2 regions of the Streptomyces sp. NPDC026417 genome follow, and region 1 is predicted to be linked to the other one. Evidence: predicted binding sites of a transcription regulator. Region 1 holds the regulator's gene; the other holds the start of a gene.

Region 1 (4,722 bases):
GCGCAGCAGGCGCTCCTGCTCGGCGTCCAGCTTGGACGGCGTCATGACCTCGACGTGGACGATCAGGTCGCCCCGGCCGCCACCGCGCAGATGCGTGACACCGCGGCCGTGCAGCGGGATCGACTGGCCGGACTGGGTGCCCGGGCGGATGTCGACCTCCTCCATGCCGTCCAGGGTCTCCAGCGGCACCTTGGTGCCGAGGGAGGCGGCGGTCATCGGAATGGTGACCGTGCAGTGCAGGTCGTCGCCGCGCCGCTGGAAGGTCGAGTGCGGCAGTTCGTGGATCTCGACGTAGAGGTCGCCGGCGGGGCCGCCGCCGGGGCCGACCTCGCCCTCGCCCGCGAGCTGGATCCGCGTGCCGTTGTCGACACCGGCCGGGATCTTGACCGTCAGGGTGCGGCGCGAACGCACGCGCCCGTCGCCCGCGCACTCCGGGCACGGCGTCGGCACGACCGTGCCGAAGCCCTGGCACTGGGGGCAGGGGCGGGAGGTCATGACCTGGCCCAGGAAGGACCGCGTGACCTGGGAGACCTCACCGCGACCGCGACACATGTCGCAGGTCTGCGCCGAGGTCCCGGGCGCGGCACCCTCGCCGTTGCACGTGGTGCACACCACGGCCGTGTCGACCTGGATGTCCTTCGTGGTGCCGAAGGCCGCCTCGTCGAGGTCGATCTCCAGCCGGATCATGGCGTCCTGGCCGCGGCGCGTGCGCGACCGGGGGCCCCGCTGCGACGCCGTACCGAAGAACGCGTCCATGATGTCGGAGAAGTTCCCGAAGCCACCGGCGCCGAAGCCGCCCGCGCCTCCGCCGCCGCTCTGCGAGAGCGGGTCGCCGCCGAGGTCGTAGACCTGCTTCTTCTGCGGGTCCGACAACACCTCGTAGGCGGCGTTGATCTCCTTGAAGCGCTCCTGCGTCTTCGGATCGGGGTTGACGTCCGGATGCAGCTCGCGGGCGAGCCTCCGGAACGCCTTCTTGATCTCGTCCTGGGACGCGTCGCGGCGCACGCCGAGTACGGCGTAGTAGTCCGTGGCCACTTAAGACTCCGCCAGGATCTGTCCGACGTACCGTGCCACTGCGCGTACCGCTCCCATCGTTCCCGGGTAATCCATGCGGGTCGGTCCGACCACGCCGAGTTTGGCGACTGCCTCGCCGCCCGAACCGTAGCCGACCGAGACCACGGACGTGGAGTTGAGTCCCTCGTGGACGTTCTCGTGACCGATCCGTACGGTCATGCCCGAATCCGTCGACTCACCAAGCAACTTGAGGAGCACGACCTGCTCCTCCAGGGCTTCGAGAACCGGCCGGATGGTGAGGGGAAAGTCATGTCCGAAGCGGGTGAGATTGGCGGTTCCGCCGATCATCAGCCGCTCCTCGTTCTCCTCGACGAGCGTCTCCAGCAGGGTGGAGAGCACCGTCGCGACCGTACCGCGGTCCTCCGTCTCGAAGGCCTCCGGCAGATCCTGCACCAACTGGGGCACGTCCGCGAAACGGCGGCCCGCGATGCGGCTGTTGAGCCGGGCCCGCAGATCCGCGAGCGACGTCTCGCCGAAGGGCGCCGGGCAGTCGATCATGCGCTGCTCGACCCGGCCGGTGTCCGTGATGAGCACCAGCATCACGCGGGCCGGGGCCAGCGAGAGCAGCTCCACGTGCCGCACCGTCGAGCGCGTCAGCGAGGGGTACTGGACGACGGCGACCTGCCGGGTGAGCTGCGCGAGCAGCCGCACCGTGCGCCCCACGACGTCGTCGAGGTCGACGGCGCCGTCGAGGAAGTTCTGGATCGCGCGGCGCTCGGGCGCCGTCATCGGCTTGACGCCGGCGAGCTTGTCGACGAACAGCCGGTAGCCCTTGTCGGTGGGGATGCGCCCGGCACTGGTGTGCGGCTGGGCGATGTACCCCTCGTCCTCCAGGGCGGCCATGTCGTTGCGGACGGTGGCCGGGGAGACGCCCAGCCGGTGGCGCTCGGTCAGCGCCTTGGAGCCCACCGGCTCCTCCGTCCCGACGTAGTCCTGGACGATGGCGCGCAGCACTTCGAGCCGGCGTTCACTGAGCATCGCGCACACCTCCAGATGTCGCACCGTGGTCGTCGCGGTCGTCTTCCTGGCACTCAGCGCGTGCGAGTGCCAGCGTGCCCCGGCCCAGTGTACGGCGGTGAGGTACGGCCCCGGCAAGGGCGGGCCCGCGATGTCCTGCCGGGGAGTACGGACGTGTCCTGCGATGTCGCGCCGTCGTACCCCCTTGCCGCTAGCGTCACCGTGTGAACGTGACTTGGGAAGAGCCGGGGTGGGAGGAACTCTCCCCGCGGGCCGGACGGTGCCGGCTCCCGGGCTGGGACTGCACCGCGGGGCTCGTGGTCGGCGAGGGGGCGGCACTCCTGATCGACGCGGGGTCGAGCCTCGCGGAGGGAGCGCGGCTGCGCGCCGAGGCCGGGCGGCTGCTCGGCCCCGGCCGGCGTGTGACGCACCTCGCACTCACCCATCCGCACTTCGACCACGTCTTCGGCGCAGCCGCCTTCTCGGGGGTGGAGGTGTTCGGCGCGGTGGGCCTGGACACCGTCTTCGCGCACGGCCGCGAGGAACTGCGCGCGGACGCCGTGCGCAACGGGCTGGACGGACGCGCGGCGGACGAGGCGGCGGACCTGCTGGTGCGGCCCCGCCACCTCGTCTCCGGGGAGTGGACGCTGGGTCTCGGCGGGGGTGTGCAGGTCCTGCTGGCGAACGTGGGGCCCGGGCACACCGGGCACGACCTCGTGGTGCTGGTGCCCGGAGGGGACGGTCCCGAGGTCGTCTTCTGCGGTGACCTGGTGGAGGAGTCGGGCGAACCGCAGGCCGGTCCGGACGCCGTGCCGTCCCGCTGGCCGGCCGCTCTGGACCGGCTGCTCGACCTGGGCGGCGAGGACGCGGTCTACGTACCGGGCCACGGGGCCGCGGTCGACGCGGCGTTCGTCCGGGCGCAGCGGGACGCGCTGGCCACGCGCTTCGGCGTGTCGTAGGCGCGGGCGGGGGTCACGGCGCGGCTCTTCTCCTATCGTCATCCGAATGCGCCAGTACTCTCCGGACCTGACCCCGCCGTGGAAGAAGCCCAAGCCCGTGCCCGAGGTCCCGGCCGAGCCGGGTCTGGTGGTGGAGGAGCCCGGCACCGGATTCTGCGGTGCGGTGATCCGCTGCGAGGCGGGCACGGTGACGCTGGAGGACCGCTTCGGCAAGCACCGGGTGTTCCCGCTGGAGCCGCGGGGCTTCCTGCTGGAGGGCAGGGTGGTCACCCTGGTCCGCCCCGCCGCCGGACCGGCCCGCCCCAGCCGCACCGCCTCCGGATCGGTCGCCGTGCCCGGCGCCCGGGCCCGCGTGGCCCGGGCCGGCCGCATCTACGTGGAGGGCCGGCACGACGCGGAGCTCGTCGAGCGGGTGTGGGGCGACGACCTGCGCATCGAGGGCGTCGTCGTCGAGTATCTGGAGGGCGTCGACGACCTCCCCTCGGTCGTCGAGGAGTTCGGGCCCGGTCCGGATGCCCGGCTCGGGGTCCTCGTCGACCACCTGGTCCCCGGCTCCAAGGAGTTCCGGATCGCGGAGTCGGTCACGAGCGAGCACGCCCTCGTGGTGGGCCACCCGTACATCGACATCTGGGAGGCCGTGAAGCCGTCCTCCGTCGGCATCCCCGCCTGGCCCCGGGTCCCGCGCGGCCAGGACTGGAAGACCGGGGTCTGCCGGGCCCTGGGCTGGCCGGAGAACACCGGCGCGGCCTGGCAGCACATCCTGTCCCGCGTCCGCTCCTACAAGGACCTGGAGCCCGAACTCCTCGGCCGGGTCGAGGAACTCATCGACTTCGTCACCGCCCCGGAGTAGGCACCGACCGCCTCCCCGCCGGACGGGCCGAGGTTCAGCCCGGGCGGCGGCCGGGGCGAGCGCGTGGGCATGGGCGTGCGGGTGCCCCTGGCGACCGGGGTCCGGGGCGCCGCACCGCGACCGGTGATCCGAGGGCGCCGCACCGGGACGGGCAGGAGGCGCCCTGCGACGGGCAGGAGGCGCTCTCAGTCCACCAGGTCGCGGACCACCGCGTCCGCGAGCAGCCGCCCGCGCAGGGTGAGCACGGCCCGCCCGGCCTCGTAGGGCCCGGCTTCGAGCAGTCCCTCCGCCAGCGCGCGCCGCGCCGCGGCCGCCCCGTCCGGCCGCAGCAGCGACAGCGGGCATCCCTCCCTGAGCCGCAGCTCCAGCAGGATCCGCTCCACCCGGCGGTCCTCCGGGGAGAGCAGCTCGCGCCCCGCCCCGGGCGACCTCCCCGCGGCCAGCGCCCCCGCGTACGCGCCCGGGTGCTTCACGTTCCACCAGCGCACCCCGCCCACATGGCTGTGGGCGCCGGGTCCGGCACCCCACCAGTCGGCGCCGCGCCAGTACAGCTCGTTGTGCAGGCAGCGCGCCGCGTCGGACGTCGCCCAGTTCGAGACCTCGTACCAGTCGAAGCCCGCCGCCGACAGCACCTCGTCGGCGATGAGATACCGGTCCGCGTGGACGTCGTCGTCCGTCATGGGCACCTCGCCGCGGCGGATGCGCCGGGCGAGCTGCGTGCCCTCCTCGACGATCAGGGCGTACGCGGAGACGTGGTCGGGGCCCGCTCCGAGGGCCGCGTCCAGGGAGGCCCGCCAGTCGTCGTCGCTCTCCCCCGGGGTGCCGTAGATCAGGTCCAGGTTCACGTGGTCGAAGCCCGCCGCCCGGGCCTCGGCGACACAG
Region 2 (4,722 bases), on a different contig from region 1:
ACGGAAAGCGCTCGAAGCGGACGCTGTTTTGTGGTGCGGTGCCCCGCGGGACGGCGCCCGGGAGAGCGGCGCTGCGCGGGGTCCGGGGCGGCCTCGTCGCGCTCGCCGCCGCCGCACTCGCCGCGGGCTGCGCGGACACCGGCTCCGGGGTGCGGCCGGCCCTCGGGCAGCAGCCGCTGAACGCGCCGCCCGCCCGGGCGCTGGACGCGTACGCCTCCAAGCTGCGCGCCGCGCACGCCGCGCGGGCCGCCGCGGCCAGGCGGTGGGGCCTGGCCGAGACCCCGCTGACCGCGCCGCCGGCCCCGGCGAGAAAACCGGTGATCAGGACCCGCAAGGGCTTCGAGGTCGACGGCCAGGACGGACTGCCGCCGGTCTTCACGACCGTCCCCACCAAGGACAAGGTCGTCTTCCTCACCATCGACGACGGCGCCGAGAAGGACCCGGCGTTCCTGCGGATGATGAGCGACCTGAAGATCCCGTACACCGCCTTCCTCAGCCACTATCTGGCGAAGGAGGACTACGGCTACTTCCGGAGGATGCAGGCCGCGGGCGTCGGCGTGCACAACCACACGCTCCACCACCGCTATCTGCCGAACCTCTCGTACGCGCAGCAGAAGCGGGAGATCTGCGGCATGCAGGACGAGATGAGGAAGCAGTTCGGCCAGCGCCCGACGCTCTTCAGGCCGCCCTACGGCAACTACAACGAGGACACCCTGCGGGCCGCCGCGTCCTGCGGCATCAAGGCCGCCCCGCTGTGGAACGAGGAGGTCTTCGCCGACCACTGGGACTACCGCGAGTGGGACCGGTCGCTGCACCGCGGCGACATCGTGCTCACGCACTTCCGGGGCCGCGAGGACTGGAAGGGCACCATGACCGACATGGTCCGCCGCTTCCTCGGAAAGGTCACGCGCGAGGGATACGCCGTGGCCCGGCTGGAGGACTACCTGTGAGGGGTGCGAACCGGGCAGCCGTGCGCGGGCCCCTGCGACCGGAGCGCCGCCGGTGACCGGGCGCGTACGCACCCTGCTCGCGGGGCTGTTCGCCGCCGCGCTGCTCGCCGGGACCACCGGCTGCGCCCAGTCCGTCGACCCCATCGAGCGGCTGGGCAAGAAGGCGGCTCAGCGGGTGCGCCCGCACGGGCAGCCGGGCCCGCCCGCGGAGGCGTACCGCCGCTGGGGACTGGCCGCGCCGCTCGCCCCCGCCCCCGGGCCCCCCGGCCGGCGGCTCCCCGCGCGCGCCGCCCGCCCGGGTCCGCCCCCGGTCCTCGACCGCGTCGCCACCCGCGACCGGGTGGTCTTCCTGACCTACGACGACAGCGCCGAACGGGACCCGCGGTTCGCCGACCTGGTCCGGGAACTGCGGCTGCCGGTCAGCATGTTCCTCACCGACCACGTCGTCGGGCCGGGGTACGGGGACTTCGCGCGGCTCCGGGCGGTCGGTGTGAGCGTGCAGAACCACACGCTCGACCACGCCTCCCTGCGCGGGCTGCCGTACGCCGGCCAGCGCGCCGAGATCTGCGGCCAGCGCGACAAGCTCCGCGAACGCTTCGGCGTCCGGCCCCGGCTGCTGCGCCCGCCGTACGGCACCTACGACGCCACCACGCTGCGCGCCGCCGCGGACTGCGGGGTCTCCGCCCTCGTCCTGGGCCGGGAGCCCGGCCCGGGCCCCCTGCGTCCCGGAGACATCCTGACCGGCACCGACGGGCCCGATCTCACCGCGGCGACCACGCGGCTGCTGCGGCGCATCCAGGCCGAGGGGCTCACCCCGGCCCGCCTGGAGGACTACCTGTAGGGGAGCCCGGGGTGCCCGCGGGGGCCGGCGATTCCGCGGCGCGCCCGTCCTCTATTGGCACTCCGCTTGACCGAGTGCTAATCGCGGTCATAGTCTCTGGTCTGGCACTCCCCCCTGGAGAGTGCCAATAGCGACGGGCAGGTCCGGCACCCGCGACGACGGATCCACCTGGTCGCCACCTCAGACAGTTAACCCCGTGAGATCTCCGAAGGGGGAGGTCGGATCGTGACGACCACCAGCTCCAAGGTTGCCATCAAGCCGCTCGAGGACCGCATTGTGGTCCAGCCGCTCGACGCCGAGCAGACCACCGCCTCTGGCCTGGTCATCCCGGACACCGCCAAGGAGAAGCCCCAGGAGGGCGTCGTCCTGGCCGTGGGCCCGGGTCGCTTCGAGAACGGCGAGCGCCTGCCGCTCGACGTGAAGACCGGCGACATCGTGCTGTACAGCAAGTACGGCGGCACCGAGGTGAAGTACAGCGGCGAGGAGTACCTCGTCCTCTCGGCTCGCGACGTGCTCGCGATCATCGAGAAGTAGTTCATCCCGGTTTTGCAGTGAGCTGCGCCCCTGGCCCCCGCGACCTTAATAAGCCGGGCGCTGGGGGCGCCGTTCGTTTCTCCCAAGTTTTCCGAGAGGGCTGAATCGCTCCATGGCGAAGATCCTGAAGTTCGACGAGGACGCCCGTCGCGCCCTTGAGCGCGGCGTCAACAAGCTTGCCGACACGGTGAAGGTGACGATCGGCCCCAAGGGCCGCAACGTCGTCATCGACAAGAAGTTCGGCGCCCCCACCATCACCAACGACGGCGTGACCATCGCCCGTGAGGTCGAGGTCGAGGACCCGTACGAGAACCTCGGTGCCCAGCTGGTGAAGGAGGTGGCGACCAAGACCAACGACATCGCGGGTGACGGTACGACCACCGCCACCGTGCTGGCCCAGGCGCTGGTGCGCGAGGGCCTGAAGAACGTCGCCGCCGGCGCGTCCCCCGCCCTGCTCAAGAAGGGCATCGACGCCGCCGTCAAGGCCGTGTCCGAGGAGCTCCTCGCGACCGCCCGCCCGATCGACGAGAAGTCCGACATCGCGGCCGTCGCCGGTCTGTCCGCCCAGGACAGCCAGGTCGGCGAGCTCATCGCCGAGGCGATGGACAAGGTCGGCAAGGACGGTGTCATCACCGTCGAGGAGTCCAACACCTTCGGTCTGGAGCTGGACTTCACCGAGGGCATGGCCTTCGACAAGGGCTACCTGTCGCCGTACTTCGTGACGGACCAGGAGCGCATGGAGGCCGTCCTCGAGGACCCCTACATCCTCATCCACCAGGGCAAGATCTCCTCGATCCAGGACCTGCTGCCGCTGCTGGAGAAGGTCATCCAGACCAACTCCTCCAAGCCGCTGCTGATCATCGCCGAGGACGTCGAGGGCGAGGCCCTGTCGACCCTGGTCGTGAACAAGATCCGCGGCACGTTCAACGCCGTCGCGGTCAAGGCCCCCGGCTTCGGCGACCGCCGCAAGGCGATGCTCGGCGACATGGCCACCCTCACCGGTGCCACCGTCATCGCCGAGGAGGTCGGCCTCAAGCTCGACCAGGTCGGCCTGGACGTGCTGGGCACCGCCCGCCGCGTGACGGTCACCAAGGACGACACGACGATCGTCGACGGTGGCGGCAACTCCGAGGACGTCGTCGGCCGCGTCAACCAGATCAAGGCCGAGATCGAGGCCACGGACTCCGACTGGGACCGCGAGAAGCTCCAGGAGCGCCTTGCGAAGCTGGCCGGCGGCGTGTGCGTGATCAAGGTCGGCGCCGCCACCGAGGTGGAGCTGAAGGAGAAGAAGCACCGTCTGGAGGACGCCATCTCCGCGACCCGCGCCGCGGTCGAGGAGGGCATCGTCTCCGGTGGTGGCTCCGCGCTCGTCCACGCCGTGAAGGTCCTGGAGGGCAACCTCGGCAAGACCGGCGACGAGGCCACGGGTGTCGCGGTCGTCCGCCGCGCCGCCGTCGAGCCGCTGCGCTGGATCGCCGAGAACGCCGGCCTGGAGGGTTACGTCATCACCTCCAAGGTCGCCGAGCTCGACAAGGGCCAGGGCTTCAACGCCGCGACCGGCGAGTACGGCGACCTGGTCAAGGCCGGTGTCATCGACCCGGTCAAGGTCACCCGCTCCGCCCTGGAGAACGCCGCGTCCATCGCCTCCCTGCTCCTCACGACCGAGACCCTGGTCGTCGAGAAGCCGGCCGAGGACGAGGCCGAGGCGGGTCACGGCCACGGCCACGGCCACTCCCACTGAGGTCGGCAGCACCTGACGCGGGCCGTCTCCCCCTCGGGGGAGGCGGCCCGCGCCTCGACGAAGCCTCCCTCGCCCCGTCCGGGGCGAGGGAGGCTTCGTCCGTTCCGGCCGGTCCCCGAAGACTGCTCCGGGGATCAGTTCTCCAACGCGTCGAGGGCGCCGAGCTGGGTCATGAGTCCCAGCCGGTCGTACTGCCACCAGCCCTCGGCGATCTTGCCGTCCTCCTGGCAGCGGAAGACGGTCGTCCCGGTCATCGACATCTGCCTGCCGGTGGCCGGGATCCCCATGAAGTCGCCCGTGTGCGTGCCGTTCCACGTCCACCGCGTGCAGACACGGTCGCCCTCGGTGATCTGGTCGTCGATCGTGAACGCGAAGTCGAACCCCCCGCGCCACATCCTGATGTCCCGCCGCATCCCGTCGAGCCCGAGGGTGTCCTGCGGGTTGCCGGGGTCGTGGTCGTGGTAGTGCTCCGCGACCAGGTCGTTCAGCGGCGACAACTCGCCCTCGGCGGCCACCGTCTCGAAGAACCTGCGGATGTTCGCCGCGTGGAGCTGGTCCTCCCGGACCACGTCCAGATCGGTGAACGTCGGCGTCCCCTCGCAGAGCGCCACCATCTCGGCGAAGATCGCGTCGGTCTCCGGCAGCTTCGAGTTCCG

Evidence for each region. The regulator HrcA, encoded in region 1, represses chaperone genes, less so after heat shock. The targets are predictions, from matches to a motif close to TTNGCACTCNGNNNNNCNGAGTGCNAA.
Region 2: a site for HrcA is predicted at 1,846-1,872, ahead of groES (co-chaperone GroES). Genes of this name have one in related genera too.

Annotation. Positions count from the first base shown of each region.
Region 1 covers NZ_JBVHPY010000001.1:262,792-267,513, reverse strand. The annotation lists gene dnaJ (molecular chaperone DnaJ) at 1-1,035, opposite strand, end outside; gene hrcA (heat-inducible transcriptional repressor HrcA) at 1,036-2,052, opposite strand; gene ACZ4NT_RS01085 (MBL fold metallo-hydrolase) at 2,256-2,990, shown strand; gene ACZ4NT_RS01080 (DUF3097 domain-containing protein) at 3,037-3,840, shown strand; gene hemW (radical SAM family heme chaperone HemW) at 4,026-4,722, opposite strand, start outside.
Region 2 covers NZ_JBVHPY010000018.1:38,185-42,906, reverse strand. The annotation lists gene ACZ4NT_RS26235 (polysaccharide deacetylase family protein) at 1-950, shown strand, start outside; gene ACZ4NT_RS26230 (polysaccharide deacetylase family protein) at 1,003-1,791, shown strand; gene groES (co-chaperone GroES) at 2,017-2,325, shown strand; gene groL (chaperonin GroEL) at 2,438-4,066, shown strand; gene ACZ4NT_RS26215 (ester cyclase) at 4,201-4,722, opposite strand, start outside.